DNA from 3 places in the Limosilactobacillus avium genome. Region 3 is predicted to be linked to each of the others. Evidence: predicted binding sites of a transcription regulator. Region 3 holds the regulator's gene; each other region holds the start of a gene.
What was found. Region 3 encodes Rex, which represses fermentation and respiration genes when NADH is low (regulators of the CRP and FNR family bind a similar motif). Its sites were predicted from a motif close to TTGTGAANTANTTCACAA; they were not measured.
Positions count from the first base shown of each region.

Region 1 (10,501 bases), on a different contig from region 3:
GACCCGCTGACTGATAGTTTCCGCCGCCTGGGGCGCACCTTCCGTCATATTAGGAAGTACCGGCGGATTTCCTGGTTCTTGGTCGCTTACTTCTTCTATATTGACGGGGTCGATACCATTTTCACCATGGCAACCGCGATTGGGAAGGACCTCGGCGTGAACACGACAATGCTGATGATGGTTTTATTGATGGTCCAGCTGATTGCCTTCCCGTTCTCTCTTCTGTACGGGTGGCTGGCAAAACGGACCTCAACCCGGCTGGCAGTTCTTTTGGGAATCATCGTCTACCTGTTTATCTGCTTGTACGCACTGAAGCTTGACAGCCTGTTTGACTTCTGGTTTTTGGCAATCCTGATTGGGACGAGCCAGGGCGGGCTGCAGGCCCTTAGCCGGTCATACTTTGGCCAGCTAATCCCGAAGGACGCTTCAAGTGAGTTCTTTGGTTTCTACAACATTTTGGGTAAATTCTCCGCTATCCTAGGGCCCCTGGTTGTGGGACTCGTAACCCAGTGGACCGGGCGTTCGACGGTGGGCGTGGCCTCCCTCAGCGTCCTGTTCGCGGTGGGGCTGGTAATTTTCCTGGCCCTACCCAAGCTGAGTAATGGTGACTAATAAAAAAATATCCCTGACATTCGGTAATATTCCGAACGTCAGGGATATTTTTATTTATAGGGGACGTAATTAGTTCTTGCGGGAGTATGATGCGATGTCAGCGAGGATTTCGTTCATGAAGTCATCCTGACTCATTTCGTTTTGGGCTTCTTCACCGTACTTCCGGACGGAGACACCATTGCTCTTCATTTCGTCGTCACCGACAACCAGAGTGTATGGTACCTTTTGAGTTTGGGCTTCACGAATCTTGTAGCCCATCTTTTCGTTCCGGTGGTCAACAACGACCCGGATGTTAGCGGCCTTCAGCTTCTTAGCAAGGTCGTCGGCGTAAGCACCATGGGCATCTTCGTTAACTGGAATGATGTGAACTTGTTCAGGAGCTAACCAAGTAGGGAAGGCACCCTTGTAGATTTCAGTCAGGTAAGCAACGAACCGTTCCATGGTCCCAACAACACCACGGTGGATCATGACTGGCATGTGTTCCTTACCATCCTTACCAACGTAAGTTAAGCCGAAGCGGTCAGGAAGCATGAAGTCCAGTTGAATAGTGGACATGGTTTCGTCGTTCCCCAGGGCCGTCTTGGTTTGGATATCCAGCTTTGGACCGTAGAAGGCAGCTTCACCTTCGGCTTCGTAGTAGTCAAGGTTCAGGTCATCCATGGCAGCCTTCAACAGCTTTTGGGACTTCTCCCACATCTCGTCGTTAGCGTAGTACTTCTTCGTGTTCTTAGGGTCACGAAGGGAGAGACGGAAGCTGTAGTCGGTAATGTCAAAGTCCTTGTAAACGGACATGATCAGCTTCAGAATCTTGGCGAATTCAGTCCGGATTTGGTCAAGGGCAACGAAGGTGTGACCATCGTTCAAAGTCATTTCACGAACCCGTTGCAGACCGGAGAGGGCACCAGACTTTTCGTAACGGTGCATCATTCCCAGTTCGGCAATCCGCAGTGGCAGGTCACGGTAGGAACGGATGTGGTGCTTGTAAATTTGAATGTGGCTTGGGCAGTTCATTGGCCGCAGTTCAAGCATTTCACCGTCACCCATGTCCATTGGTGGAAACATGTCGTCACGGTAGTGTTCCCAGTGACCAGAAGTCTTGTAGGCATCCAGGTTCATCAGAACTGGGGTGTAAACGTGCTTGTAGTCATCGGCAACTTCACGGTCAATGATGTAACGTTCGATTGTCCGCCGAATAGTGGCCCCCTTAGGCATCCAGTATGGTAAACCGGCACCAACCTTTGGATCAACGAAGAAGAGGTCGAGCTTGTTACCGATAACCCGGTGGTCACGTTCCTTAGCTTCTTGACGCTTCTTCAAGTCGTCAGCTAATTCGTCCTTCTTGTAGAAGACGGTCCCGTAGATCCGTTGCAGCATTGGGTTGGAGGACATGCCCTTCCAGTAAGCACCGGCAACGGATAAGAGCTTGAGGTTCTTAACAACGTCACCATAAACCAGGATGTCATCCTGGGCAACGGCCTTGACGTCGCCGAGAACGTACATGGCAACCTTGCCGTCCTTGGCGTTTTCCTTGATTAATTCAGTAGAGAACTTGTCGTCCTTGACTTCTGCCAGGGCGTCGTCAACAGCGACTTCGGCAAATTCAACCTTAACGTCATCCTTGGCCATGCCCTTAACAACGTCTTCCAATGCGGGCAGTTCGTCAGCGGAAACTTGTTGGTCATCCTTGTCGGAGTCAACGTGGAAACCATCTTCATCGAAGCTAGCTTCACCAAGACGAATTCCCTTGAATTCTTGCTTCAAAGCGGCCTTCAGCATCAGGGCTGAAAGCTTCCGGAGGGCTTGTAATCCTTCCTTAGAATCCCGATCGATTTTCTTTACTGATCCATTTGGGGACATAACTGCAACTTGAGCCATAAAAATCTCTCCCTTTATAAAAAATAAAACGTCCCTAATGTCTGTCTGACAACAAGCATTAGGGACGTTAATTAACATAGTTAGCGTGGTTCCACCCATGTTCAGAGTATTACTACTCTCTCTATGGTGTGGTAACGGACACGACCCGACCGGCCTTATTTCGGCCAGTAAAAGTAGGAAGGTGGTATATTTAACGGTCGACTCGACATAACTTCCAGCCTAGGTTACGTCTCCCTGGTTGAGCACTCGGTAAATACATATCCTTCAATTGACTAAAATTATAACACCAAAAATCAGCTTGGCAAGGGATTTGATAAAAAATTTTCATCGATTATTATTTCCGCCAGTTGCTGGGGCACTTGGGACGGTCGTGGTGGTACTTGAGTTACCACCGTTGCTGCCGCTACCCTGACCCTGGGTGTTGCTGCTGGAGCTGTTTCCGTTGCTTTGGTTACCCTGTTGGCTTTGGCTGCCTGTGCTGGTACCACCATTGCTTTGTCCCTGGTTGGACTGCTGACTGTTTGATTGATGAGGCGTGGTCGTGACGGTGTAGGTGTCACTAGTCCCGGTATTGTCATCGTCATCGTCGTCAGTCGTGCTTGATTGCCGGTGGTGGTGACTGCTGCTGCTCTTTTTCTTGTGTTTCTTGGAGCTTGTCGTCACCGTCGTGTCATCGTTATTGGTGGTGTTAACCGGGTTCTGCTGCTTAACAACGAAGATGATGACCATCACCAAAAGAATTGCGAGCAGGAGGGTTAAGAGGAGCTTAAAGGTCCGCTTGCCCCGGTTAGGCTTCTTTCCAAATACCTTTTTCTTTTTAGCTTTGCTACCCAAACGAGGACGACGGTTCCCCCGTTTCTTAGGCTGGCTATCGTATAGTTGTACACGGCTCGGCCGCTTGTCTTGATTATTATTCAATGATTTCACCTCATCTGGCTAAATAGCATTCATTTCCATATTATAGCATTGATTGGGGGTGACAAAAGAAAAACAACGGTCAAACACGAGGTGAATGACCGCTGCTTCTTAATCTATCTGGGGGATTTATGGGATTGTTGTAACCTTACCCCTAATCCGTGAAGAAGTTGTGAACATGCGTTTACGAAAAAGTGAAGAATAGAAGATTACGGTGTAAACAAATAGCGGGTGAGAAAAGTTATTTCTTTTCCCATCCACTATTCAAGTTAGATAGATATTTGATTCAGAAATTAGTCTTTAGCAGAGTCCTTCATTTCCTCTTCTTGTTGACCAAAGCCCTTGCCTTCAGCAGCAAAGCGCTTGTCACCACGGTAGAGTTCACCACAGGTCCAAGCAAGCAGGACCAAGATGATGACAATGGTCAGGTAAGCCAGAACATCGGAAGTGCCCTTGGACCAAACACCGAAGCCCTCGTAAGTTGAAGGCAGGTTGTACAGGTTCAAGAAGGTCAGGGCAATAACTGAGATCCAGCCACAGACCTTAACCCACATTCGGTTCTTGAATTCACCCATTTCAACCTCACTGTTAGTCATAATCAGTAATGGCAACATTGAGAATGGCAGGGCGAAGGCCAGAAAGACCTGTGAATTTTCCATCAGGAGGTTCAAGGCCGAGTGTTGTTGGATCACGGATTCACCGCTTGTCATAGCAACACAGGCCAGAACAGGAATAACAGAAATGATACGGGTAACTAACCGCCGTGCCCACAGTGGCATCTTCATGTGAATGAAACCTTCCATGATAACCTGCCCGGTCAAGGTACCAGTAATGGTTGAGTTTTGACCAGAAGCAAGCAGGGCAACAGCGAACAGCGTTGACAGAATACCAGACTTAGCAACCGCAATCAGAATCGGGTTGGAAAGCATTGAGGTGTTGTTCAAAGCATCGTACAGACCGAAGAATGAACTATCCTTAACGGCACCGTACTTGAAGACCGCAACCCCCATGATCAGCAGGAGGGCGTTAACAACGAAGGCCAAAGACAGCTGAATGTTGGAATCCCAAGTGGTAAACCGAACAGTTTGCCGAATACTGTTAAGGTCGTTGTGGTCCATCTTCCGTGTTTGTGAAATAGCGGAGTGCAGGTACAGGTTGTGCGGCATAACCGTGGCCCCAATGATCCCCAGCGAACCACTCAGTGGCGTAATTCCACCGATTTGTGGGTGCTGGGCAATCGCCTTAGCAGATGGTACCAAGCCAGCAAAGGCAGCGGCCCAGTCAGGCCGTGACAAAGCAACTTGGTATGCGAAGACGAACAGGATAACCAGAATTAAACATGCAACAATTGCTTCGATCTTCCGGAAACCAATCTTTGTCAAAAGTAACAGAACTAAAACATCAAGAACAGTAATGAATACTGATGGGATCAACGGAATGTGGAAGAGCAGGTTCAGGGCGATCGCCGCACCAATAACTTCCGCAATATCGGTGGCCATGATGGCTAATTCCGTCATGATCCAAAGAATAATCCCTAACGCTTTACCGGTCCGTGCCCGTGTTGCCTGGGCGAGGTCCATTTGGCTCACGATTCCGAGTTTAGCCACCATGTATTGCAGTAACATCGCAATCAAACTTGAAATCAAGATAGTAGTCATCAGGGTGTATTGGAAGCTTTGACCACCGGTGATTGAAGTAGCCCAGTTACCTGGATCCATGTACCCAACCGCAACGAGGGCACCAGGTCCGGAGTAAGCAAACAAGGTCTTAAAGAAGCCCTTGCCATGAGGAACCTCAACCGTTCCGTTAATTTCTTCGAGTGACTTACCGTTAGCATACTCTATCAAGTGATGCTTCTTGTGTTGATTTTTTGTGTTGTCCACGCCAAATCCACCTTTCATCTTATTTTGTTAACTTGACCAACAATCAAAATTAACTTAATTCGAATACTTTGTTAGGTTAGCATAAAAAATATTACATTTCAACGGAAGATTGCCGGTCTCAAGGCATTTTACCGCAATAAACTTAAATAGCAATTGCGCTGATAGGTAGCCACTAACACGGATAAAACGTTTTCACAACTGTTCTAAATAAATTTAAGAAATTTTGAAGTTTTCTTCATATTATTATTTGGAAACGGTTACTTCTGTCAAACGTTTGACAACTAGTGTAATCCTTCACTATAATTATGCCGACTACATTATATAAGGAGAATTGATTATGAAAGCACTTGTATTAACAGGGACTAAACAGCTTGAAGTTAAGGATGTTGAAACCCCAGAAGTAAAGCCTGATGAAGTACTCGTTCACACCGCCTACGCTGGTATTTGCGGGACTGACCACGCCTTATACGCTGGCTTGCCGGGATCGGCTAGTGCCGTTCCGCCAATCGTCCTGGGTCACGAAAACTCCGGGGTGGTTGCCAAGGTTGGTGCTGCCGTTAAGAACGTCAAGGTTGGTGACCGGGTAACAGTTGACCCGAACATTTACTGTGGTGAATGTAAGTACTGCCGGACTTCCCGTCCTGAACTGTGTGAAAACCTGTCTGCCGTTGGGGTTACCCGTGACGGTGGTTTTGAAGACTACTTCACGGCACCTGCAAAGGTTGTTTACGCAATCCCTGACAGTGTTTCATTGAAGGCGGCTGCCGTAACGGAACCATTATCATGTGCCGTTCACGGTGTTGACCTGCTGGAAATCCACCCATACCAAAAGGCATTGGTTATCGGTGATGGCTTCATGGGTCAATTATTCGTACAAACCCTGAAGGCATACGGGGTTAGCGAGGTTACCCTGAGTGGTCGCAACGATGCAAAACTGAAGCTTAACCACGACCGTTTTGGTGCCAAGACCATTAACACCAAGAAGGGTGAAAAGATCCCAACTAACGAATACGACATCGTCATCGAAGCCGTTGGTCGTCCCGAAACCCAAGAACAAGCCGTTGAAGCTGCTGCCCGTGGTGGCCAAGTTTCAATGTTCGGGGTTGGTAACCCAGACGACAAGTTCTCCATTAACAGTTACGAAGTCTTCCAAAAGCAGTTGAAGATTCAAGGGGCCTTCATCAATCCTTACTGCTTCGAAGATTCAATTGCCCTGATGGCATCTGGTAAGGTCGATGTTCTGCCACTTCTTTCCCATGAATTTGGGATCGACCAAGTGGACGACTTTGTAAACGACCGGATTGAAAATGTCTCCAAGGCCGTTGTTAAGCTTGCCGGTGAAGAAGCTTAATAGTGGTGAAAGCATTCCCCAGGATTATTTCCCGGGAAATGCTTTTTTTATTTCAGTAATATTGACACGGTGTCACCAGGCTGCTATGATACTTATAAAGTTTGGTGACACCGTGTCACTTAAGGAGGGGTTAAACGTGCCAAGCAAAACCTTTGAAAACCTACCGGCAGCTAAGCAGGAAACCGTCCGGCAGGCGTTGCTAACTGAATTTAGTGCCCACAACCTGGCAGATGCCCAGGTGGCCCGGATTGTTAAGGACGCCGGGATCGCCCGGGGGGCCTTCTACAAGTACTTTACCGACCTGCCAGATGCGTATACCTACCTGTATCATGAGGCGCTGCTTAAGCTTCACGATTACGATATCCGTGCCCACCGCCTTCAATCTGCTGCGGCGTATGTTGACCAGGTGGCCGCCTTTATTAGCCAAGTGAATACCAGTCCCTACTATGAGTTGGTAAAGCGGCATTTCGCCGTCAATGAGGCGTTACTGCAACCGGTTGATTCCACGTTGCGCCCGGTGACGGCGACCGAGTGGGCCGTCATGACGCTTGTTCATGAGGCAATCAAGGAAGGGCTGCGCTACCCGGACAGTAGTGACCAAATACTGAAACGATTAAGGGCCGCTTTGACGGCGCTCCTGGCAAAGGAGGGGTAGGATGTTTTTAGCTTTAAAAGAGATTAAACACGAGAAGGTCCGGTATGGACTGATCATTGCCATGATCGTGATGATTAGCTACCTGATGTTCATCCTAATGGGAATGATGCTGGGCCTGGCGAACGAGAATAAGGCCGCCTTGACAACGTGGGACGCCCATACGGTATTTTTGAACAAGAATGCCAATGATAATATGGGTCAGTCCGTCATCACTAAGGACCAGCTGGCCGGTCGTTCCCTCAATAAGCACGAGGCCCTCGTTGGTCAAACCGCGGCCGTCATGAAACGGACGCAGGGAAAGGCTCATAAGGAAAGTGTTCAGTTTATTGGCCTTGATGCCGGACAGTATATTGCCAAGGATAACATGCCCCTGGTTGCCGGGCGGCACGCCAAAAATAAGCATGAGCTGGTCGCTGATGAAAGCTTAAAGGCCAAGGGCTACCAACTGGGAGACAAAGTGAAGCTCAACTCAACAGCGGAAAACTACCGCCTGGTGGGCTTCGCCAAGGATTCCCAGTTAAACGTTGCCCCGGTAGTTTATGGTCGCCTTTCGACCTGGCGTGCACTCCGGGGAGTTGCTCCCCAGGTGGTTGCCAGTGGAATCATTAGCAACCAGCAGGAGGGTGCTAGTCGGTTCAAAAAGCTGGCCCACTACCCAATTGACAAATTCATCCAGAAACTTCCTGGTTACTCGGCAGAAAACAGTACCTTTATGTTTATGATTGGCTTCTTAATGGTAATCTCCCTCGTAATTATTGCGGTCTTCCTCTACATCCTCACGATGCAGAAGATGCCCAACTATGCCGTGCTCCGTGCCCAGGGAATTCCGGCCCGCCACTTGGTTGGGGCGACGGTTGACCAGGCGGTTATCCTGATGGTCGCTGGGATATGCGGTGGCCTGGTTCTGACCCTGCTGACGGCTTGGTTGATGCCGATGACGGTCCCGCTGGTTTTGAAATGGCCATTGATTGGTCTGATCTCCCTTGTCCTCATCCTTCTTGGGGGAATTGGGGCCCTACTACCGGTGCGGATGATTATGAAAGTTGACCCAGTAAGGGCCCTCAACAGTTAGGAGGTTACGCAATGTCAGTAATTGAACTCAAAAACATCAGTAAGGATTTCGGTAAAGGAATCAGTAAGGTCCAGGTGTTAGATGACGTTAACTTTACGGCTGACCTGGGTGAACTAAGCTTGATCCTGGGTCCCTCTGGTTCCGGCAAGAGTACCTTCCTGACGATTGCCGGGGGCCTTCAAACACCAACGACGGGAACGGTCACGGTTGAAGGGGAAACCTTAGATAAATTATCGACTAAGGAACGGGACCAATTGCGGTTGAACAAGGTTGGCTTTGTCCTCCAGTCGTACAACCTGCTTCCCTACCTGACCGTGAAGGACCAATTTGCCCTGGTTCGCCGGATTAAGAAGACGGGAAATATGTCAGAAGAGGAGCTGAACAACCTCCTTGAAGAACTCGATGTTTCCCAACTCGCCAACCACTATCCAGACGAGATGTCCGGTGGGCAGAACCAACGGGTGGCGATTGCCCGCGCCCTGTACCCTAACCCGCCAATTGTCTTAGCGGACGAACCAACAGCGGCACTCGACAGTAACCGGGTGAAGGTTGTTGGCCGCCTCTTTAAGAACATGGCCGTTAAGCACCACAAGGCAATTGTGGTCGTGACCCATGACATGCGGCTGCGTGAGTTTGCTGACCATATCTACCAGTTGATGGATGGTAAGCTCACAATGGAAAGGTAAATATTTCCCAGGAAATAAATTTTTGATAAAGCCTGCTTGAGGATTCCCTTGCCTTGAGCAGGTTTTTGGTATAATCAAACTAAATAAATGTAAGGAGAATACAATGGCTTTTTTAGAATTGCACAATATCAAGAAGGCCTACTATCTTGACAAAGAAGCCTTTCCGGTCTTAAAGGGAATTGACCTCCAGTTTGAACGGGGCGAGTTTGTTTCGATTTTAGGTGAGTCTGGCGGGGGAAAATCAACCCTGATGAACATCATCGGGGGGCTGGACCGTAACTTTTCCGGTGAGGTCCTGATCAAGGGAACCCCACTTGACCATAAGCAGGAGCACCAGTTGGATGACTACCGGCGGTCAATGGTCGGCTACATCTACCAGTCGTATAACCTGATTTCCCACTTAACGGTGTTGGATAACGTCCTGGTGGCCCTGGACATGACCTCACTTTCCCGGGAAGAGCGCCAGAAGCGGGCGTTAAAGCTCCTTGACCAGGTTGGCTTGAGCGACCAGGCTCATAAGCATCCCAACCACCTGTCTGGGGGACAGAAGCAGCGGGTGGCAATTGCCCGGGCCCTTGCCAGTGACCCCCAGATCATTATTGCCGATGAGCCGACGGGGGCCCTTGATTCACAAAATACCCAGGAGGTTCTGACATTGCTGGACCAGATTGCCAAGGATGGTAAGCTGGTCATTGCGGTTACCCACTCCCAGGAAGTTGCCGACCATGGAACCCGGGTCGTCCACTTAGCCGATGGGAAAATTGATGGGGACGAACGGCTCCGGCCAGCCTATGACCTCCCTAAGGACCCCACAGTGATTAAGTCCCAGCAGCTCCCGGCGATGGCCAGCTACCGGATGTCTTTTAAGCACCTGATGTATAACTTCTGGCGCAACTCACTGATCATGCTGGGAACGGCAATTGGTATTTTTGCCGTCCTCCTCTTCAGTGGCCTGGGCAACGGGATTAATGGCTATATCCAAAACCAAATTAATTCCTTGACCAACCCCCGGTCAATCACGGTATTCAAGAACCCGACCGGGAAGCATCTTACCCAGGACCAGATCCAATCATCACTGATGCAAAACCTTTCCGCAGATCCCCAGTCAATGATGATTGATAGTGGGGCCCTCCACCGGCTAAGTAAGGTCGATGGGGTGTCCAGCGTCCAAAAGGGGAACATAATCAGTGGTTACCGCCTGTCGTACAAGAAACTGCAACAGAGTGGGACCACACTGACAACCTGGAATAAGTCAGTGACATCCAGTTCGATCAAGCATGGTCACCGGCCAGGTAGTAATGAGATCGTCCTGACGAAGCAACAGGCCATCCAGCTGACCGATGCGAAGAATTACCGCAAGATTATTGGCCAGCCGGTTAACATTTCCTTTAACTGGGTAAACAGTAAGGGGGACCCGGTTGCCATTAACGGGACGGTGAAGGTGGCTGGCCT
Region 1 covers NZ_CANCWN010000016.1:8,941-19,441, forward strand. Annotated here, with positions in the region: gene QOS01_RS06255 (MFS transporter) at 1-612, shown strand, start outside; gene thrS (threonine--tRNA ligase) at 682-2,487, opposite strand; gene QOS01_RS06265 (hypothetical protein) at 2,812-3,414, opposite strand; gene QOS01_RS06270 (Nramp family divalent metal transporter) at 3,696-5,303, opposite strand; gene QOS01_RS06275 (zinc-dependent alcohol dehydrogenase family protein) at 5,623-6,636, shown strand; gene QOS01_RS06280 (TetR/AcrR family transcriptional regulator) at 6,773-7,291, shown strand; gene QOS01_RS06285 (ABC transporter permease) at 7,293-8,363, shown strand; gene QOS01_RS06290 (ABC transporter ATP-binding protein) at 8,375-9,049, shown strand; gene QOS01_RS06295 (ABC transporter ATP-binding protein/permease) at 9,153-10,501, shown strand, end outside.
Region 1: QOS01_RS06275 (zinc-dependent alcohol dehydrogenase family protein) is a predicted target of Rex. The motif match lies at 5,568-5,585, and genes of this name have one in related genera.

Region 2 (10,501 bases), on a different contig from region 3:
TTCGCCGGCTGATGCGGGAAATCGACAACTACCAGGGAATCAAGGACCACGTGATTTCCCCCGAGGCGGCCATCAACAAGTCGACCAGCAACAGTCTGCTGGTAATGGTGGACCACGCCAAGGAAAGTATCACGATCTCGCCGGCCCTCTTTGAGAAGCTGCAAAACCGCCTCGTGATCATTGACCACCACCGGCGGGGCGAGGAGTTCCCCGAGAACCCACTGCTGGTCTACATCGAGCCGTACGCTTCCTCAACCTGTGAGCTGATCACCGAGATGTTCGAGTACCAGCCACGTGAAGGGAAGGGGCTGAACAAGCTCGAGGCCACCACGATGCTGACGGGGATCCAGATCGATACGAAGTCGTTTACCAAGAGCGCCGGGACGCGGACGTTTGATGCCGCCTCCTACCTGCGTTCGGCGGGGGCCGACGGGATGATGATCCAGGCCTTTATGAAGGAGGACTCGCACAGCTTCATGGAGCGTAACCACCTCCTGGCGCGGGCGGAGATCAGCAACTCGGTGGCCATCTGTGCCGGCGAAGAGGACCGTTACTACGACTCGGTAACGGCGGCCCAGGCGGCTGACATGCTCCTGCAGATTGCGGGGGTGGACGCTTCGTTTGTAATTACCCTCCGGTCGGGCAATATGATTGGCGTTTCGGCCCGGTCAATGGGCGACTTTAACGTCCAGGTAATTATGGAGAAGATGGGCGGCGGTGGCCACCTCGCCAACGCGGCGACCCAGATTAGTGGCCAGACGATTGCCCAAGTTAAGGAAACACTGCTGGGCCTGTTGAAGCAGGACCCGGTTAATGAAACAGAAGAAACAGAGGAGTGACAGACATGAAGGTTATTTTTACACAAGATGTTCGTGGACGCGGTAAGCGGGGCCAAGTCAAGGAAGTTCCAGACGGCTACGCCCAAAACTACCTGATCAAGCGGGGCCTGGCTAAGCAGGCTACCAAGGCTGCAATGAGCCAGTTAGCCGGCCAAAAGCGGGCCGAAGAAAAGCACGCGGCCGAAGAACTTGCCGAGGCCAAGAAGGTTAAGAAGGTCCTGGAAAATGACAAGACGGTTGTTGAACTGAGCGGGAAGGCCGGGACCGATGGCCGGATGTTTGGCTCGATTTCCACTAAGCAGATTGCCACGGCCCTCGAAAAGCAGTACAAGGTTAAGATTGACAAGCGGAAGATTGAACTGGCCGCCCCAATCAAGGCCCTTGGTTACGTTAACGTGCCAATCAAGCTGCACCCAGAAGTAACTGCTGAAATTCGGGTTCACATTGCCGAAAAGTAGTTGGTAAATTGTTAAGACAAAAGAGGTATCGCCATGGATAATGCACCAATGCAAGAAGAACCGCGCGATATTGAAGCAGAAAAAGCAGTTCTTGGAGCTGCTTTTTTAAGTAAAAACGCGCTGGCGGATGCAATGGAATACTTGGAGCCGCATGACTTCTACAAGCGTGCCCACCAGTTGATTTTTGAAAAAATGGTTGACCTCTATGAGGATGACCAGCCGATCGACCCGATCATGATGAACAGTGCCCTGGCTAAGGACAACCAGACGGAAAACGTTGGCGGCCCGGCCTACATTGCGGAACTGGCCTCCTCCGTCCCCTCCGCTAGAGACGTCAGCTACTATGCCAAGATTGTCCATGATAAGGCGACCCGGCGGCGGTTGATCAACACCGCCACGAAGATCATCAACAAGGGTTACGCCGACGATGAACGAATTGAAGACCTGCTCGACTCCGCCGAACAGGACATCATGCGGGTCTCGGAGGGCAATAACCAGTCGGACTTTAAGAAGATCAACACGGTCCTTGATGAGTCCTTAAACCACATCGATGAGCTTTCCCAGCAAAAGACCGACGTGACGGGGCTCAAGACCGGCTATAAGCAGTTAGATGAGATGACCACGGGGCTTCATAAGGACGAACTAGTCATCATCGCGGCCCGGCCCGCGGTGGGGAAGACGGCCTTTGCCCTAAACATCGCCCAGAACGTCGCCACCCGGACGGACGACGAGGGTAAACGGACCTCGGTGGCCATCTTCAGCCTGGAAATGGGGGCCGAGTCCCTGGTCAACCGGATGCTGTGTGCGGAAGGCAACATCAATGCGAACCACCTACGGACCGGGCAGCTGACGCCCGAGGAGTGGGAAAGCATGTACATGGCCATGGGGACCCTGTCGAATGCCCAAATCTTCATCGATGACACGCCGGGGATCAAGGTGGCCGAAATCCGGGCCCGCTGCCGGCGACTGGCTAAGGAACAGGGTAACCTGGGCCTGATCGTGATTGACTACCTCCAGCTGATTGAAGGGAGCAACCCCGACAACCGGCAACAGGAAGTTTCGGAAATTTCGCGGCAACTCAAGAAGCTGGCCAAGGAACTAGAGGTCCCAGTGATCGCCCTTTCCCAGCTGTCACGGGGAGTGGAACAGCGACAAGATAAGCGGCCGGTCCTGTCCGATATCCGGGAATCCGGATCGATCGAACAGGATGCCGATATCGTTAGTTTCCTCTACCGGGACGACTACTACGAGCACGATGAAGACGATGATGAGGACCAGGGTGGTGGCCCTGGTCAACAGGATGACGATGATGCTGCTAACGTCAGTGAAGTCGAAGTCATTATTGAAAAGAACCGGTCCGGTCCGCGGGGCACGGTCAAGCTGCTGTTTGCCAAGTCGTACAACAAGTTTGCGTCGGTGGCCTACGTTCCGGAAGACCACCAATGATAACTATTTGTCCAGCATGAATATACGGAGAAAGTAGGGCTAGAGAAAAGGTGTTTTTTCCAGCCTTTTCTTTGCAATCGGGAGGAGATGTCACGGATGCAAAAAGAGAACGGGGTTCAACTGAAGTGGCTGCTGGTTGGAATCTTCATCAGTAGCATTGGCAACAGCTTTGTCTGGCCCCTCACCACTATCTATATGCATGAGCAGTTGCACGAGTCGCTGACCGTTTCCGGGATTATCCTGCTCTTCTACTCGGGGGCAAACGTGGTTGGGAGTTACATCAGTGGGCTCTTATTTGACCGCTATAACCCCCGCCACCTGTTGCTCAACGGTTCCATCGTGGCAACCATCGTGATCGCGTTGATGATCTTCTTTAACGGTTGGCCAATCTACGCCTTCCTGTTGACTGCCATTGGTTTTTTCAACGGCTGGATTATGACGATGATCAACTCCTACGCCACCCGGACGGGCCAGGATGGGCGCTACGTCTTCAACATGCTTTACTTTGCCAATAACCTGGGGATGGTGATTGGGACCACGATTGTCGGGCCCCTCTACCAGTACGCGCACGGTAACATTGCGCCCCTCTTTACGATTACTACCGTCCTCTACCTCATCTTCATCCTGATCGTCTTTGTCCACTTTAAGGATGGGGACGACAAGACTAGTGGGGAGACGCCGACGGTCGACATTACGGGGGACCAGCGGGCAGCCAAGATGCCCAAGGCCAACCTGTGGGTCTGCTGGACCTTCTTCATTAGTCTCTGCGTAATCTGGATGATGTACGAGCAGTGGTCCAGTAACCTCTCCGTCTTCATGACCGAACGGGGGATTTCGATGACCAAGTACAGCCTCCTGTGGACCATCAACGGGATCTTGATTGTCCTGGCCCAGCTGGCCCTTTCCTGGATCAACCGCTGGTACAACAACCCCTACATGCTGGTCTACATCGGGACGTTCACCATTGCCCTGTCCTTTGTCCTCCTCTTGGTTGCCAAGACCTACGCCTGGTTTATCCTGGCGATGGTGGTCCTGACGATTGGGGAGGCCACGGCCATCCCGACGATGCCGGCAATTGTAAACAGCCTTTCGCCCGTCGCGGTGAAGGGGAAGTACCAGGGAATTTTGAATGCCTACTCCTCGCTCGGTAAGGCGTTCGGGCCCCTCTTTGGTGGCTTGGTGATCGGCGCGGCTTCTTACCACGTCCTCTTTGTGATCTGTGCGGCGTCAATTCTTGTTGTTGAACTTATTATCCTCCTGGTTGCCAAGCTGAAACGGCAGGCGACTAAAGAATTCTAGGAAGTGATCGTGGTGTTTTATAACAACTTCGATAATGTTCACGGTGAGGACCGCTTCGGCCTGGTCGGGAAAACCGGGGACGGCTTTCGTGAGGACCGGCAGTTGGCCCTGCCCTGTTATAAGTGTCAGCAGGGGCCACTAGTGATTGCGGAGCGGAACTGGGTCGCCACCAACAATGATGACTCCCAGCGCTACCAAATCGTGGTTCGCTGCGTCCACTGTGGGGCGGTTGACGAGTTCATCGTCAACAACGGTCGTGAATACCAGATTGGTAAGCTCAAACATGCTTACCAAACGCCCAGTGAACAAGATTTAAAATAAAATAAAGCAGGTAAGGAAATAATATTCTTTACCTGCTTTTTTTGTCTTATATTTATAACTTTTCCGACAATCGTATGAAAACCTTTTCATTCGACAAGTAAAAAGTTTCACAAGTTTAGGTTGCCCTAACCCATACTATGAGTAGGCGTGTAACAATAAATAATAAAACTCTCATTTTTGAAAAACTAAAAATTATCAAACTTTGTGATAGTGTAAACATTGTAAAGCGATTGGATATATCTAAGGAGATGTATTGTTATGAAAATCAAAGCTGCTGTTGTAGATAAGAAAGGTGCAAAGTTTGATATTCGTGACGACGTTGAATTGGCTGATATGCAAGCTGACGACCTGCAAATTCACATGGTCGCAACTGGTATTTGCCACTCCGATGAAGCCCTTCGTAAGGGTGATGCCGAAATTGGTTACCCAATTATCTTAGGACACGAAGGTTCTGGGATTGTTGAAAAGGTTGGTCCTGAAGTTAAGGACTTCAAGCCTGGCGATCACGTTATCCTGTCATTCTATGGCTGTGGTAACTGTATCAACTGTTTGAAGGGTAAGCCAACGAAGTGCTTGAACTACGCTGCTAACAACCTGTCAGGTGTTCGTCCTGACGGCAGTGCCCACTTTACTGAAGATGGCCACCAAGTTGATGACATGTTTGACCAATCATCATTCACTACCACCACTGTTGTTCGTGAGCGGAACGCTGTTAAGGTACCTAAGGACCTTGACCTGCGGAAGCTTGGACCTCTGGGCTGTGGTTACGTAACTGGTTCTGGGACCGTCTTCAACACATTGAAGCCTGAACCAGGTTCCACCATTGCCGTAACTGGTACTGGTGCCGTTGGTTTGGCTGCTATGATGGCTGGTAAGATTTCTGGCTGCACGAAGGTTATCGCAATTGACCGTGTTCCAGAACGGCTGAACCTCGCCAAGGAATTGGGTGCTACTGACGCTATCAACACTAACGACGAAGACATGGTTAAGGCTATCCAAAAGCTGACCGATGGCAAGGGTGTTGACTACATCGTTGATACCACTGGTGTTACTAAGGTTATGCAAGACGCTATCCAAGCCTTAGCACAAGGTGGTGTTCTGGCTGCCATTGCCGTTACTGCTCAACACATCGACGTTAACACTTGGAACGACCTTTGCCCAGCTGACCGGACAATCGTTGGTGTTAACATGGGTGACTCAATTCCACAAGTTGACATTCCACGTCTGATTGAATTCTACAAGCTCGGCATGTTCGACTTCGACAAGACCGAAAAGTTCTACGACTTCGACCAAATCAACGAAGCCAACGCTGACTCTGTATCTGGCAAGACCATCAAGCCAGTTCTGATCATCGACAAGGACTACAAGCCAGGCGAATAATTTGCCCAGTAAAGTTGGTTTAAGGCATTAGATAGTACGCTTGAAAGGAAGCAATAAAATGGCTACACCACACTACAAGATGTACATTAATGGTAAATTTGTTGACACAGATTCAGGCAAGAAGATTACTGTAATCAGCCCAAACGATGAATCTGTTTTAGGGACCGTTCCTAGTGCCACGGTTGAAGAAACCCGTGAAGCAATTGACGCCGCTACGGAAGCTGAAAAGACTTGGCACCGGGTACCTGCACCAACCCGTGGAACCTACCTCCACAAGCTGGCCGAAGAAATTCGGAAGGACCCAGAACCATGGATCAAGAATCTGCAAGTTGAACAAGGTAAGATTCGTTCACTTGCTGAAACTGAAGTAAACTTCACTGCCGACTACTTTGACTACATGGCAGCAGCTGGCCGGACTTACAAGGGTGAAGTTATCCAATCCGACAACAAGGATGAGACAATTCTGCTGAAGCGGATGCCAATTGGTGTCATCGCCGGAATCCTGCCTTGGAACTTCCCATTCTTCCTGATTGCCCGGAAGATGGCTCCAGCTTTGGTAACTGGTAACACCATCGTATTGAAGCCAAGTTCTGACACCCCAATTGGTGCCCTTGAATTTGCTAAGCTCTGTGACAAGGTTGGTATCCCAGCCGGGGTTGTAAACTTTGTTACTGGACCAGGCTCGGTTGTTGGGAACGAACTTTCCAAGAACCCTAAGATCGGCATGGCCAGCTTGACTGGTTCTGTTGGCGCTGGTAAGCGGATCATGGCTGCCGCAGCTGACCACGTTGGTGAAGTTTCCCTTGAATTAGGTGGGAACGCTCCAGCTGTTGTTTGTGACGATGCTGATTTAGACGAAGCCGTTAACGACATCATCAACTCACGGTTCGACAACAACGGTGAACTTTGCAACAACGTTCAACGGGTATACGTCCAAGAAAACGTTGCTGACGAATTCATGGAAAAGCTGACTGCTGCTGTTAAGAAGATCACTGTTGGCGACACGGTTAAGAACCCTAAGATTGGCATGGGTCCACTGATCAACAAGGCCGCCCTTGAGAAGGTTGACAGCCAAGTAAAGCAAGCTGTTAAGGAAGGTGCCAAGGTTGTTACCGGTGGTAAGCCAGTTGACGGCAAGGGCTTCTTCTACGAACCAACAATCTTGACCAATGTCAAGCAGGATGGTTCTGCTATCCAAGACGAAATCTTCGGTCCAGTTCTGCCAGTTATGACCTTCAAGACCCTTGAAGAAGCCGTTGACATGTGCAACGACAGCACGATGGGCCTGACCTCTGGTATCTTTACCAAGAGCCTTGACCGGGCAGCCTACGCTGTTAACGAAATTCAAGCCGGTGAAACCTACGTCAACCGGAACTACTTCGAAGCTATGCAAGGTTACCACGCTGGTGTTAAGGAATCTGGTATCGGTGGTTCTGATGGTATGCACGGTATCCTTGAATGCACTGACACGAAGGTTGTTTACATCCAACGTCACCCAGAAAACATTTAATACTTCTCCTTTTATAAACTAAGTATCTCCTGAAAAAGGGGCACGACAATCAGCCGTGCCTCTTTTTTGGGTGCAATATTTGGAAATATTTCCCGGGAAATTATAGTTCATTAGCGACAATCTTGGACTGGTCAGCCAGCTTGTCGTGGTCCAGCTCACCCATGTTCTTGGCAGTTACGACCCCGGCAAGGATGGAATCGTTGACGTTCAGGGCGGTCCGGGCCATATCGATGATTGGATCAATGGCAATTAAGACTCCCATGATGGCAACGGGCAGGTTCAACGTCCCGAGGACCATCAGGGTCGTAAAGGTGGCCCCACCACCGACGCCAGCAACCCCAAAGGAAGCGATGACGTCAATGGCAATCAAGGTCAGGATAAACTGCCAGGAGAAGACGTTAATTCCGGCAGTTGGGGCGATAATTGCGGCAACCATTGATGGGTAAATTCCGGCACAGCCGTTCTGACCAATCGTCAGCCCAAAGCTGGCCGCAAAGTTAGCAATGGAAGAACTAACCCCCAGCGAGTCCCGTTGAATCTTGACGTTTAACGGCAGGGTACCGGCACTGGTCCTTGACGTAAAGGCAAAGATGAGGGCGGGCCAAGCCTTCTTGTAGTAGGCAACCGGGTTGATGCGGTTGACCAGCAGGATGATGGTGTGGACGATAAACATTACGGCAATGGCCACGTAGGCAGCGACGATGAAGGTGCCCAGCTTGGCGATGGAGGCAAAACTACTGGTTGCGGTGGCCTTGACCATCAGGGCGAAAATACCGTATGGGGTTAACTCAAGGACCATCTTTACCAGGCGGCTGACGATTGCCTGCAGGGCGGCGATTCCCTTGGCAAAGATCCGGGCCTCATCCGGCTGGTTATCGCGGAGCCACAGGAAGGCCACCCCGACCATCAGGGAGAAGATTACGACGGCAATGGTACTGGAAGACCGGGTGCCGGCAAAGTCAGCGAAGATGTTGGTGGGTAAAAGGTTGGTGATCTGTTGGGGAAGGGTCAAACCCTTTAATGTTGCCTGGTGGGTCTTAATGGCGTCAATGGCCGTCGAGTTGGCCGCCATCCCCTTGATGAAACTAGCTCCCTGGAGGTTGAAGGCCAGGACACTCATGATCCCGATGAAGGAGGCCACGGCGGTGGTGGAAAGGAGGATTCCCAAGACATTGGTGGTCATCTTCTTCAGGTTCGTTTGCTTCTTTAGCTTAGTGAAGGCGCCCACGAGGGAAACGAAGACCAGGGGGATCACCAGCATTTGTAGCAGGGCAATGTAGCCGTTGCCGACGATGTTGATCCAATCGATGGCCGTCGTGGCGGTTTTACTGGTGGGACCATAGATTAGTTGAATGGCCGCGCCACCGATGATTCCCAAGACCAGGGCCAAGAAGACGAGCTTGTTAAAGCCCCAGTGGCGACGGTGGAGGTAAATCATGCCGGCCATAATGGCGGCGGCGATGATGATAATAAGTAGTGCTTGCATTTTTAATGCTCTCTTTCTTTAATTTACATAATTCCGCAATTCGTTTAGCAACAAAAAAAGAGTTCCCAGTGCGCGCACTCTGAGAACTCTTACTTGGAAAATATTTAAAACGGAAAAGCTACTTGTTGTTAACTTTGCCGTCTTCCCGCTGAGTAATCATAGGGTAACGCAAATAGCATGTTGGCGTTCGCACAACATGCACAACAAGTAGCAGCCTTGGCAAAAATTGCGTTAGTCATAATGATTACTCCCTTCGTTTCTAAACTTGGCTATACTATACCGAGTTAGTTACTTTTTGTCAACAAAAAAATATAATTACCCGGGTGACGGCTATTTGGTATATGATTGAGGAAGACGGAAAAGGAGGAATTGCGATGGACACAAAACAGTATCGGTATACCAGTAATGATTTTAAGATTAAGAAGGCGCCGACCTTTGTTACGGACTCAAGTGATGAGCTGAAGAAGATCAAGAAGCAGGTTAAGAAGAATCTGAAGCGGATCCGGGAGGCCCAAAAGAAGATGTACGCCCGGCGGCACTACAGCGTCCTGGTCGTTTTCCAAGCGATGGATGCCGCGGGGAAGGACAGTATGATTGCCCACATCTTCTCGGGAGTTAACCCGGTTGGCTTTAAGGTCGCCAACTTTAAGCAGCCCACTTCTAAGGAACTGCGCCATGACTACCTCTGGCGGATTACCCGGGAGCTGCCCCTTCGTGGGGACATCGGGGTCTTCAACCGGTCTTACTACGAGGATGTCTTAGTGTCCCGGGTCCACCCTGAAATTATCCTGAATAGCAACCTCCCTGGCATTTACTCCTTAAAGGACGTGGATGACCACTTCTTTGAGAAACGCTACCAGGATATCCGTGAGTACGAGAAGTACCTGACCCGTAACGGCTATGTTGTTTTGAAATTCTTCCTGCACGTTTCTAAGGATGAACAGAAGAAGCGGTTCTTGTCCCGGATTGACCGGCCGGAAAAGAACTGGAAGTTCTCGGCGGCGGATATTCGGGAACGCCAGTACTGGGACCAGTACCAGGCGGCCTACGAGAAGGCAATTAACGCCACCGCCACGAAGGAGAACCCATGGTACGTTATCCCGGCGGACGACAAGTGGTATTCCCGCCTGATTGTTTCAGACATTATCACCAAGCGGATTGAAAAGTTGCCCCTCTCGTACCCAGAACTGAACGAACAGGAGGCAGCGGAGCTCAAGGAAGCCCGGCAGCGCTTGTTGGATGAAAAATAATAGTGATATGGTGCTAGTATTCGGCCTTGCCGAGGACTGGCACCTTTTTTGGTGACAAAAAAAGCACCCGCCGAAACGAGTGCTTAGTGATGGGCAGTCAGGGGATCGAACCCTGGACCCACGGATTAAGAGTCCGTTGCTCTGCCAGCTGAGCTAACTGCCCATGTCATATTGACAACACAAATTATAATATCAACTTTTCCCCTTTTTTGCAAGGCCTTTTTAAAATTATTTCGTATTTTACTTAGGTATCTAACTGTTATAAGCTAATAGTAAGGATAAATTCTAAAGTAAGGGGTAATTTTATGACCAGCAAAAAAGAGCGTTTTGAGCTGATGAACCGCCTGTTGCGGACCTACATGATTAACATGCAACACTTCTACATTAGCCTTTCGCCACAACTAGACCTAACACCGCAACAGGCCCGGACCCTCTTGTACATCCAAAAAAAGCCTGGCCTGATTCAACGGGAAATCGGTGACTATTTCCACCTCCGCAACGCCAGCGTCACC
Region 2 covers NZ_CANCWN010000014.1:18,163-28,663, reverse strand. Annotated here, with positions in the region: gene QOS01_RS05905 (DHH family phosphoesterase) at 1-839, shown strand, start outside; gene rplI (50S ribosomal protein L9) at 845-1,297, shown strand; gene dnaB (replicative DNA helicase) at 1,331-2,743, shown strand; gene QOS01_RS05890 (MDR family MFS transporter) at 2,840-4,042, shown strand; gene QOS01_RS05885 (hypothetical protein) at 4,055-4,363, shown strand; gene QOS01_RS05880 (NAD(P)-dependent alcohol dehydrogenase) at 4,622-5,743, shown strand; gene aldA (aldehyde dehydrogenase) at 5,802-7,253, shown strand; gene QOS01_RS05870 (L-cystine transporter) at 7,354-8,739, opposite strand; gene QOS01_RS05865 (PPK2 family polyphosphate kinase) at 9,114-9,989, shown strand; tRNA gene QOS01_RS05860 (tRNA-Lys) at 10,080-10,152, opposite strand; gene QOS01_RS05855 (MarR family winged helix-turn-helix transcriptional regulator) at 10,295-10,501, shown strand, end outside.
Region 2: QOS01_RS05880 (NAD(P)-dependent alcohol dehydrogenase) is a predicted target of Rex. The motif match lies at 4,566-4,583, and genes of this name have one in related genera.

Region 3 (10,501 bases):
AGCGGAATTTAATTCTCGCCTTTGAAACAAGTTGTGACGAAACGAGTGTTTCCGTGATTGAAAACGGGACAAAAATTTTAAGCAACATTGTCGCAACCCAAATTGATAGCCACCAGCGTTTCGGCGGGGTGGTGCCAGAGGTGGCCAGCCGGCACCATATTGAATGGATTACCCGGTGTATTGACCAGTCTTTGGCAGAAGCCGGGGTTAGTTACGAAGACCTCGATGCGGTTGCTGTTACCTATGGTCCCGGTTTGGTGGGCTCACTGCTGGTCGGTGTGACGGCAGCCAAGGTCGTGGCCTGGGCCCATCATTTACCGCTGGTTCCAGTTAACCACATGGCGGGACACCTTTATGCTGCCCGCTTTGTGGGTGAATTCAAATACCCCCAGATGGCCCTGCTGGTTTCTGGTGGGCACACGGAACTGGTCTACATGCCCCGGGAACACGAATACGAAATCATTGGTGAAACCCGTGATGATGCGGCCGGCGAAGCCTATGATAAGATTGGTCGGGTGCTAGGTGTCAACTACCCGGCTGGTAAGACCATCGACGAATGGGCCGGACAGGGACAGGATACTTTCCACTTTCCCCGGGCAATGGAAAAGGAAGCTAACTATGACTTTAGCTTCAGTGGGCTGAAGAGTGCCTTTATCAACACCGTCCACAATGCGGACCAGCGTGGTGAAAAGCTTGACAAGAACGACTTGGCGGCCAGCTTCCAACAGAGCGTGATTGATGTTCTGGCGGAAAAGACAATGCGGGCACTGGACCGTTACCCCGTTAAGCAGTTGATCTTGGCTGGTGGGGTGGCCGCTAATCACGGCCTGCGGACCCGCCTGGACCATGACATGAAGAAGTTCCACCCGGATGTTTCAATGCTCCAGGCACCACTAAAGCTGTGCGGTGATAACGCGGCAATGATTGGCGCCGCTGGTTATATCAACTACCTGCATGGCGACCGAGCCGGTTGGGACCTCAATGCGGTGCCGGGCCTGATGTTTGACCGGATGAAGTAAAATCAATTTGATAAAAAAGGAGTCTAAGCAAAGGCGCACGTGACGCTGCTTAGACTCCTTTTAATTTTGGTAGAACTCCATTATTCATCGTTTAGAGTTGATGGACGCCAAAATATTTATCCGTTAGCCTTATTAACCGCATCGATTACGGCGTAGCGAAAACCAGCCTTCTCAAGGGCCTCAACGCCCCGGATGGTGGTGCCGCCAGGGGAGGTTACTTGGTCACGTAGTAAGGCCGGCGCTTGCTTGCTATCGGCGGCGAGTTTTCCACTCCCCTTTACCATGCTGGCAACGAGCTGGTAAGCGGTTTGCCGACTCAGACCATACTTAACGGCTGCATCGCTCATTGCGTCCATGAAGACGTCGACAAAGGCCGGACCACAGCCACCAACCACCCCGACGATGTCCAACTGGTCTTCGGGAACAACGATTAGGTCACCAAGCTGGCCGAGTGCTTTTTGAATCCGTTTCTTAACGTCTGCAGAAAGGTCTTGACCGTAAGCCAAGCCAATTGCGCCGGCGTTAACGGCAACTGGGGTGTTTGGAATGATTGCTGCTAAGGACCGGTTGGGTAGGACCTTGGCTAGGTCGGCGAGTTTAACACCCGCCGCGGAAGAAATGACGATTGTCGTTGGCTTAAGGCCGGTCAATTCGGCAGCAACCTTGGTTGTGACCGGGGCCGGAGTGGTCAGAATAACAATGTCTGGCTGGGCAGCCACCAGCTGGTCATACTGGTTGAAGAGTTTGAAGCCCAGTTCCTTTGCCAGACTACTTACCCGGGGATTTTCCGGATTCATTGCAACAATGGTGTCCTGGTGTTGGTTGACCAGTCCACGGATGATTGCTGAGCCCATGTTACCAACACCAATAATAGCGATTTTCATTTCCCACGCCTCCTTGATTAGTTACTTCCTATTGTAACTTAAAATGGCGGGGACGGGAATCATTAGTAATTGGTTGACAATTGATTAGAAAATAATTAGAATGCACTTAATGATTACAGGAAGGAGCTAAGTGATAAAGGAGAAGCGGCGGGTAATTGACCGGCCGCTTTTCACACTGATAGCAATAAAATGAGGTGACAAAATGAAAGTCAAAGTTGCATTGGCCCAGTTTAATATTTCCTTTGCGGCACCCCAAAAGAACCGTGAACGGGTTGCGGAGTTAACCGCAGCCGCGGCAAAGGAAGCGGCGGACGTGGTGGTGTTCCCCGAAATGTGGAACACTGGTTACGCACTCGACCAACTGAATGAACTTGCTGACGACCAGGGCCAGGAAACTGAGCAATTATTCTATAAACTCGCCCGGCAATACCAGGTCGGGATTGTTGGTGGCTCCGTTGCGGTTAAGGAGGGTGACCACTTCTTCAACCGCACCCTGGTAGTCGACCCCGTTGGCCAGGTCGTGGGGCGCTATGACAAGGTCCACCTCTTCCGCCTAATGAATGAGCACAAGTACCTGACCGCTGGTGACCAGGAAAACTATTTCCGCTTGGCCGGGGTGCCCAGCGCCAGTTTTATTTGCTATGACCTTCGCTTTCCTGAATGGGTCCGGACAGTCGCGCGGCATGGTGCTGACATCTTGTATTTCCCTGCGGAATGGCCCGCCCAGCGAATTGAGCAGTGGAAAATAATGCTCCAGTCGCGGGCCGTTGAAAACCAGGCCTTCGTTGTGGCCGTTAACCGGGTCGGGGACGATCCCGACAACCACTTTAACGGTCACTCCCTGGTAATTGACCCCTTGGGAAAAATTATTGTCGATGCTGGTGAAAAAGATGGTTTGACCATGGCGGAAATTGACCTGGACCAGCTTCAGAAGGTGCGGGGACCGATTCCGGTCTTTGTTGACCGCCGCCCGGAGCTATACAAGTAGGAGGGATAACTTATGGAATTTGCACAATCACACCTGTTAGATACATTACCAAAACAGTTTTTCGCTAACCTGGTTGCCAAGGTCAATCAAAAAATTAGTGAGGGCGTTGACGTGATTAACCTGGGGCAGGGGAACCCGGATAAACCCACGCCTGATTACATCGTCAAGAGTACCCAAAAGTGGGTTGCCGATCCCAAGACCCATAAGTACTCACCATTCCAAGGCTTGCCGGCCTTTAAGAAAGCGGCTGCTGACTTTTATGCCGAAAAGTACGGCGCCCACTTTGATCCGGAAAGTGAGGTTGCCATCTTCGGGGGTTCAAAGATTGGTCTGGTAGAACTACCATGGGCACTGATGAATCCGGGGGACACTTACTTGTTGCCGGATCCTGGTTATCCGGATTACTTCTCCGGTGCAGCGCTGGGGGACGTGAAGTTTACTACCGTTCCCCTTTTGGAAGAAAACAACTACCTTCCTGACCTTAAAGCCATCCCAGAAGCGGTCGCTCGGAAGGCCAAGTTCTTCTACCTAAACTACCCAAACAATCCGACGGGGGCAGTCGCAACTCGTGAGTTTTACGAAGAGCTGATTGCCTGGGCCAAGAAGTACCATGTGGGTATCATCAGCGACTTTGCCTACGGGGCAATTGGCTTTGACGGCAAGGCGCCGCTCAGCTTCATGCAGGTGCCGGGGGCTAAGGACGTGGGGATTGAATTCTATACATTCTCAAAGACCTTTAACATGGCTGGCTGGCGGGTGGCCTTCGCGGTCGGCAATGCCGATATTATTGGGGCCCTCAACCTGATTCAGGACCACCTCTTCGTCAGCCTCTTCCCGGCCTTGCAGTACGCGGCTATTGATGCCTTAAAGGATCCGGCACGAGACGAAGCGGTTGCCCAGATTGTCCACCGTTATGAAGAGCGGCGGAACGCCTTCGTGAACGCGGCCAAGAAGATTGGCTGGCAGGCATTTGTGCCGCGGGGGACTTTCTACGCGTGGATGCCGGTTCCTAAGGGCTACACCAGTGAGCAATTCGCGGACCTCCTGCTGGAGAAGGCGGGAGTAGCCGTCGCTCCAGGAAATGGCTTTGGAAAGCACGGTGAGGGCTATGTCCGGATCGGTCTGCTGATGGCACCCGAACGGCTGGAAGAAGCGGTTGCCCGGATTGGTAAGTTGAATTTATTTTAAAAAAGGTAAATAGGAAGTGAAAAAGCAGTGGGCACACGTCGCTGCTTTTTCAGGATTGCTGTGTAATATTAAAAAGGGAACGCTAGCGCTCGAATTTTCCGAACAACACTAGAGTTCCCTTTTGTAATAGCCTTATTTATTTTGCTGATCAAACTCTTCCAGTTTCTCGGCGGCTTCCGTCCAGTCCAGTTCAACCTCGTCTGACTTTTCCTTCAGCTGGTCGAGCTGCTTCTGGAGGTCGGTAAGCTTTCCTATGTCGGTGGCAATTTCCGGTTGAGCCATCTTTTCCTCAATCGCCTGTTGCTGCTCTTCAAGCTGGCCCATCTGGTCCTCCAGACTATCAACGGCCCGTTGCAATTTCCGCCGGGCCCGCTGCTGTTCCTTGCTTTGCTTGTAGGATTGCTTACCCTTGGAGACATTGGCCTTCTTTTCGCTACCAGGAGTTGTCGTTGTTGGCGTCGGCGCCGCAGCTCCCTGGGCAAGGTAGTCGTCATAGTTACCGACATAGTGGGTAACGCCGTCCTTTTGCATATCAAGAATATCGGTAGCTACTTGGTTGATGAAGTACCGGTCGTGGGAAACGAAGAGGACTGTACCAGTGAATTCGTTGATGGCACTTTCGAGCACCTCCCGACTGTCAATATCCAGGTGGTTGGTCGGTTCATCAAGAATTAAGAAATTGATTGGCTTAAAGGAAAGTTTGGTCAATTCCAGCCGGGCCTTTTCACCCCCGGAGAGGTCGTGGACAACTTTGTAGACATCGTCCCCCACAAAGAGGAAGCTGCCCAGTAGGGACCGGATATCCTTTTCGGGAACCTCTGGATGATCGTCCCACACCTCATTGAGAACCGTCTTATCGGCGTGCAGTTGCTGCTGTTCCTGGTCGTAGTAACCGATGTCAAGGTTAGCACCCAATTTAATGGTCCCGCTGATGGCGGGAATGCGGTGCAGGATGGTCTTCAAGAGGGTTGACTTCCCAATCCCGTTGGGGCCAATGATCCCAATCCGCTGGGGCTTCCGCACCGCGAAGGAAAGGGGACCGGCCAGGACTTGGTTTTCATAGCCGACTTTCAGGTGGTCAACATCTAGCACTTCGTTACCACTGGCCTTGTCGCTGTGAAAGTGGAAGTGGATGGACTTATCATCAGTGCTTGGCCGCTCAAGCCGGTCCATCTTCTCAAGTTGCTTTCGGCGGGCCTGGGCCTGCTTGGTGGTGGAAGCACGGACGATGTTGCGGTTGACAAAGTCTTCCAGCTTGGCAATTTTCTTCTGCTGCTGGTCGTAGTGCTTCCATTCTGCCTTCAATCGTTCCTGCTTGTGGTGGGCAAACTGGGTATAGTTACCGGTGTAATGAACCAGTGTCCGGTTATCCAGGTCGTAGACGTCCTTAACTACGTGGTCCAAGAAATAACGGTCGTGAGAGACGACCAGTAGGGCCCCTTGGTAACTCTTCAGGTAGTCTTCCAACCAGGCCAAGACGTTCATGTCCAGGTGGTTGGTCGGTTCGTCAAGGATCAGCAGGTCAGGGGCCTGAAGGAGGATCTTGGCCAGTGCTAACTTGGTCTTCTGACCACCGGAGAGGGCATTGACGGGCGTATCGTAATACTGCTCGCCGAAACCAAAGCCCGTCAGGATTCCCCGCATCCGGGACTCATATTCAAAGCCGCCCTCCTTCTTGTAGTTAGTTTGCAGGCGGTCATAGGTAGTCATGACTTGTTGGTATTGGGAACTGGTGGTATCAAGGTTTGCCAGTTGTTCCTCCAACTGACGAATCTCCTTTTCCTGCTCGTGGAGGGGGGCAAAGACGGTATCCAGTTCTGCCCAAATTGAGTTTTGACTATCAAGTCCCTGGTCCTGGGCCAAGTAGCCGATGCTTAAGTTTTTGACTTTACTGATGGTCCCCTCGTCGGGAGTGGTAACTCCGGCAATCATTTTTAAGAGGGTCGTTTTTCCTGCACCATTGCGACCCACTAAGGCAGTCCGCCCGTGGTCCTGGACTTGCAGGTTAATATTATGAAATAATACGTCTGCGCCGAAACGACGCATAACATCATTTGCTTGCAAAAGAATCATTTTGAAACCTCGCTAAATCATATGATAACAGTGTTTATTTTAGCAGATTTCATTTCAATTTAGTTAAAAAGGTAAAATTGTTTTGTATAACGCTTCACAAAATTGATGAAAATTGCTAGAATAATTAGGAAATGAATTTCACAAGTGCACCCAACCAGTCAAAAATCCTAAGAATCCGGCGATTGGCCGGGAGAATAATAATGGTTGGAGTAAAGAAACAGGGGGACAAAGATGGCTACCAAAAAAATACCACGCGCAACAGCACGGCGCTTACCAATTTACTATCGTTATTTGACGATACTACTAAACGCAAAGAAGGAACGGGTTTCTTCGACTGAATTATCAGAGGCCGTTCAAGTTGATTCTGCAACCATTCGGCGGGACTTCTCTTACTTTGGGGAACTCGGAAAGCGGGGCTACGGTTATGACGTTGCCAGCCTTTTGAAGTTCTTTAAGGGAATCTTGCACCAGGACTCCCTGGTCAGTGTTGCCCTGGTTGGGGTCGGCAGCTTAGGAAGTGCCTTACTGAACTTCAACTTCCACCAAGACACTAACCTGCGGATCAGTGCGGCTTTCGACAACAAGCCGGAACTGGCAAATAAGATCAAGAGTGGAATCCCGGTATACCCGGCTAGCGACATTAAAAAGCAGCTCCAGGAACAGCAGATTGATATTGTTATTCTGACCGTACCAGGGGACAAGGCCCAGGACGTTACCGACCAGCTGGTTGATGCTGGGGTAAAGGGAATCCTGAACTTCTCACCTGTTCGCCTGTCCGTGCCGAAGGGTGTCCAAGTTCAAAACATTGATCTGACAAACGAACTCCAAACCTTAATCTACTTTATTAAGAACTACTCTAATGACAACGACTAGGAAGCCGACGGACCCTTGTTTGTCCTTCCTAACTTAGAAGAGCGCTAGTAGCCAGTATTTGCTGGGTGCCAGGGCTCTTTTTATTTTGGGGACAAAGTTAAAAGTCAAAATTAGTCAAACTTTATTATTGCTTTTTGAAAGAAAGATGGTATAGTAGAAATTGTGGTTAGCACTTAACAAGTTAGAGTGCTAAAAGCAAATACTAAATTAACAAGATGGAGGGATTAACGTGTTAAAACCATTAGGAGATCGCGTTGTTCTTAAAGCTGAAACTGAAGAAGAAAAGACAGTTGGCGGAATTGTCCTTGCTTCCAACGTAAAGGAAAAGCCAACTACTGGTAAGGTTATTGCTGTTGGCGAAGGTCGGACCCTCGACAATGGACAAAAGCTTGCTCCAGCTGTTAAGGAAGGCGACCGGGTATTGTTTGACAAGTATGCCGGCAATGAAGTTGAATACGACGGTGAAAAGTACCTGGTTGTTCACGAAAAGGACTTAGTCGCAGTTCTCGACTAGTTGTTGAATCATAATATAATCGCTTAAATAAAATCTATTCTATTTTTTGAGGTGACAATTAATGGCAAAAGATATTAAATTTGCTGAAGACGCACGGAGCGCAATGCTTGCCGGTGTTGATAAGTTAGCTGACACTGTTAAGACCACCATGGGTCCAAAGGGTCGGAACGTTGTTTTAGGTCAAAAGTACGGTAACCCAAACATTACTAACGATGGTGTTACGATTGCCAAGGACATCGAATTAGAAGACCCATTTGAAAACATGGGTGCTAAGTTGGTTGCCGAAGTTGCTTCCAAGACTAATGACATTGCTGGTGATGGGACCACCACTGCTACTGTTTTGACCCAAGCAATCGTTAACGCCGGAATGAAGAACGTTACTTCTGGTGCTAACCCAGTTGGCATTCGTCGGGGAATTGAAAAGGCTACGGCAGTTGCTGTTGAAGCATTGAAGAAGATGTCACACGACGTTAAGACCAAGAGTGATATCGAACAAATTGCTTCCATTTCAGCTGCTAACCCTGAAGTTGGTAAGCTGATTGCCGATGCTATGGAAAAGGTTGGTCACGATGGTGTTATCACTATTGAAGACTCCCGTGGTGTTGACACGAGTGTTAACGTTGTTGAAGGGATGAGCTTCGATCGTGGTTACATGTCTCAATACATGGTAACCGACAACGACAAGATGGAAGCCGACTTGGACAACCCATACATCCTGATCACTGAAAAGAAGATCAGCAACATTCAAGACATCTTGCCATTACTGCAAAGTGTTGTTCAACAAGGTCGGGCACTGTTGATTATTGCCGATGACATTACCGGTGAAGCTCTGCCAACCCTTGTTCTGAACAAGATTCGTGGAACCTTCAACGTATGTGCTGTTAAGGCTCCTGGCTTTGGTGACCGGCGGAAGGCTCAATTACAAGATATCGCCGTATTGACCGGTGGTACTGTCATTTCCGATGACCTGGGCATGAACCTGAAGGATGTTACGATTGATCAATTAGGTCAAGCTAACAAAGTTACGGTTACTAAGGACGCCACTACTATTGTTGATGGTGCCGGCGCTAAGGAAGCCATTGCTGAACGGGTTGACCAAATCAAGCAAGCCATTGCCAAGACTACTTCTGACTTTGACAAGGACAAGCTTCAAGAACGTTTGGCAAAGCTTTCCGGTGGTGTTGCCGTTGTTAAGGTTGGTGCCGCAACTGAAACTGAATTGAAGGAAAAGAAGTACCGTGTTGAAGACGCCCTGAACGCTACCCGGGCTGCCGTTGAAGAAGGATTCGTTCCTGGTGGTGGTACGGCCTTAGTAAACGTCATTCCTGCTCTGGAAAAGATCGACGCAACTGGTGACGAATTAACTGGTGTTAAGATCGTAACTTCTGCTTTGGAAGCACCTGTTCGTCAAATCGCTGAAAATGCCGGGGTTGAAGGTTCTGTTATTGTAAACGAACTGAAGGACCAAGACGACGGTATTGGTTACAACGCTGCTGATGGCAAGTTCGAAGATATGGTTAAGGCCGGAATCGTTGACCCAACAATGGTTACTCGTTCTGCCTTGCAAAACGCCGCTTCTGTATCCGCACTCCTGCTGACCACGGAAGCCGTCGTTGCTGACAAGCCAGAAGCAAACGACAAGCCACAAGCACCTGCACAACCAGGTCCAGCTATGATGTAAGTACAAACTTAACTATCAAAAAAGGGGACTGTTTTGCCGGTCCCCTTTTTTATTTCCCGGGAAATTTTTCGAAAAAAAGAAAAATAATCGTCGCAATGATAATTGCAAAGTAGGATAATTAGTTGTAACATTGTTCAGTCATAAGGATTAATAATATTGAAGTAAAAATATATGTGTAGGGAGGATAGCTATGTGGCGTTATCTTAAACGTGTATTAATTGGGAAACCGTTAAAGACCCTTGATGAGGGTCAGACGCACCTTACGAAGTTTAAGGCTTTGGCAATGCTTTCGTCAGATGCTATTTCGTCAGTTGCATATGGTCCTGAACAGATTACAACGGTCTTGGTCACGCTATCGGCGGCGGCACTGTGGTACTCAATCCCCATTGCAGCAATCGTGCTGGTCTTACTGTTGGCCATTACTTTGTCATACCAACAAATTATCCATGCATACCCAAGTGGTGGTGGAGCCTACGTGGTTGCCACTGAAAACTGGGGAAGCAACGGGGGGGTGTTTGCCGGGGGATCACTACTGGTTGACTACATGTTGACCGTTGCGGTTTCAACGACTTCTGGGGTTGAGGCGATTACCTCGGCCGTCCCCGCCTTATACCGGTTCTCAATTCCCATCGCAATTATCATTGTCTTGCTAATCATGTTTATGAACCTGCGGGGGATGAGTGAAAGTGCTAATTTCCTGACGGTGCCCGTCTACTTCTTCGTAATCATGATCCTCATCATGATTGCAGTCGGTATTTATAACATCATGACTGGCCATATCCATTACCAGGCACCGGCAGACTATGGAACTCCGGTTGCCGGAATGTCATACGTCCTGTTTATTCGGGCGTTCTCGGCTGGTTCATCCTCACTGACCGGGGTGGAAGCGGTAAGTAATGCCGTGCCAAACTTTAATAAGCCGAAGGAGAAGAACGCGGCAACGACCCTGGCAATTATGAGTGCCATCCTGGCCACCTTCTTCACTGCTATTATCTTCTTCAGCTTCTTCATTGGGATCGTCCCAAATGGTCGGACAACCGTCCTTTCGCAGATTGCCCTGACAATCTTTGGGGGTCATGGTCTTGGCTTCTACCTGCTGCAACTGTCAACAGCGATGATCCTTGCAGTTGCCGCTAACACTGGTTTTTCTGCCTTCCCAATTCTGGCCTTCAACATGGCCAAGGATAAGTATATGCCCCATGCATTCATGGACCGGGGGGATCGGCTCGGCTATTCTAACGGGATTATTTCCCTGGCAATTGGGGCCATTATCCTAATTGT
Region 3 covers NZ_CANCWN010000002.1:22,171-32,671, forward strand. Annotated here, with positions in the region: gene tsaD (tRNA (adenosine(37)-N6)-threonylcarbamoyltransferase complex transferase subunit TsaD) at 1-1,019, shown strand, start outside; gene proC (pyrroline-5-carboxylate reductase) at 1,136-1,921, opposite strand; gene QOS01_RS01035 (carbon-nitrogen family hydrolase) at 2,106-2,891, shown strand; gene QOS01_RS01040 (pyridoxal phosphate-dependent aminotransferase) at 2,904-4,079, shown strand; gene abc-f (ribosomal protection-like ABC-F family protein) at 4,212-6,152, opposite strand; gene QOS01_RS01050 (redox-sensing transcriptional repressor Rex) at 6,384-7,025, shown strand; gene groES (co-chaperone GroES) at 7,255-7,539, shown strand; gene groL (chaperonin GroEL) at 7,601-9,220, shown strand; gene QOS01_RS01065 (APC family permease) at 9,411-10,501, shown strand, end outside.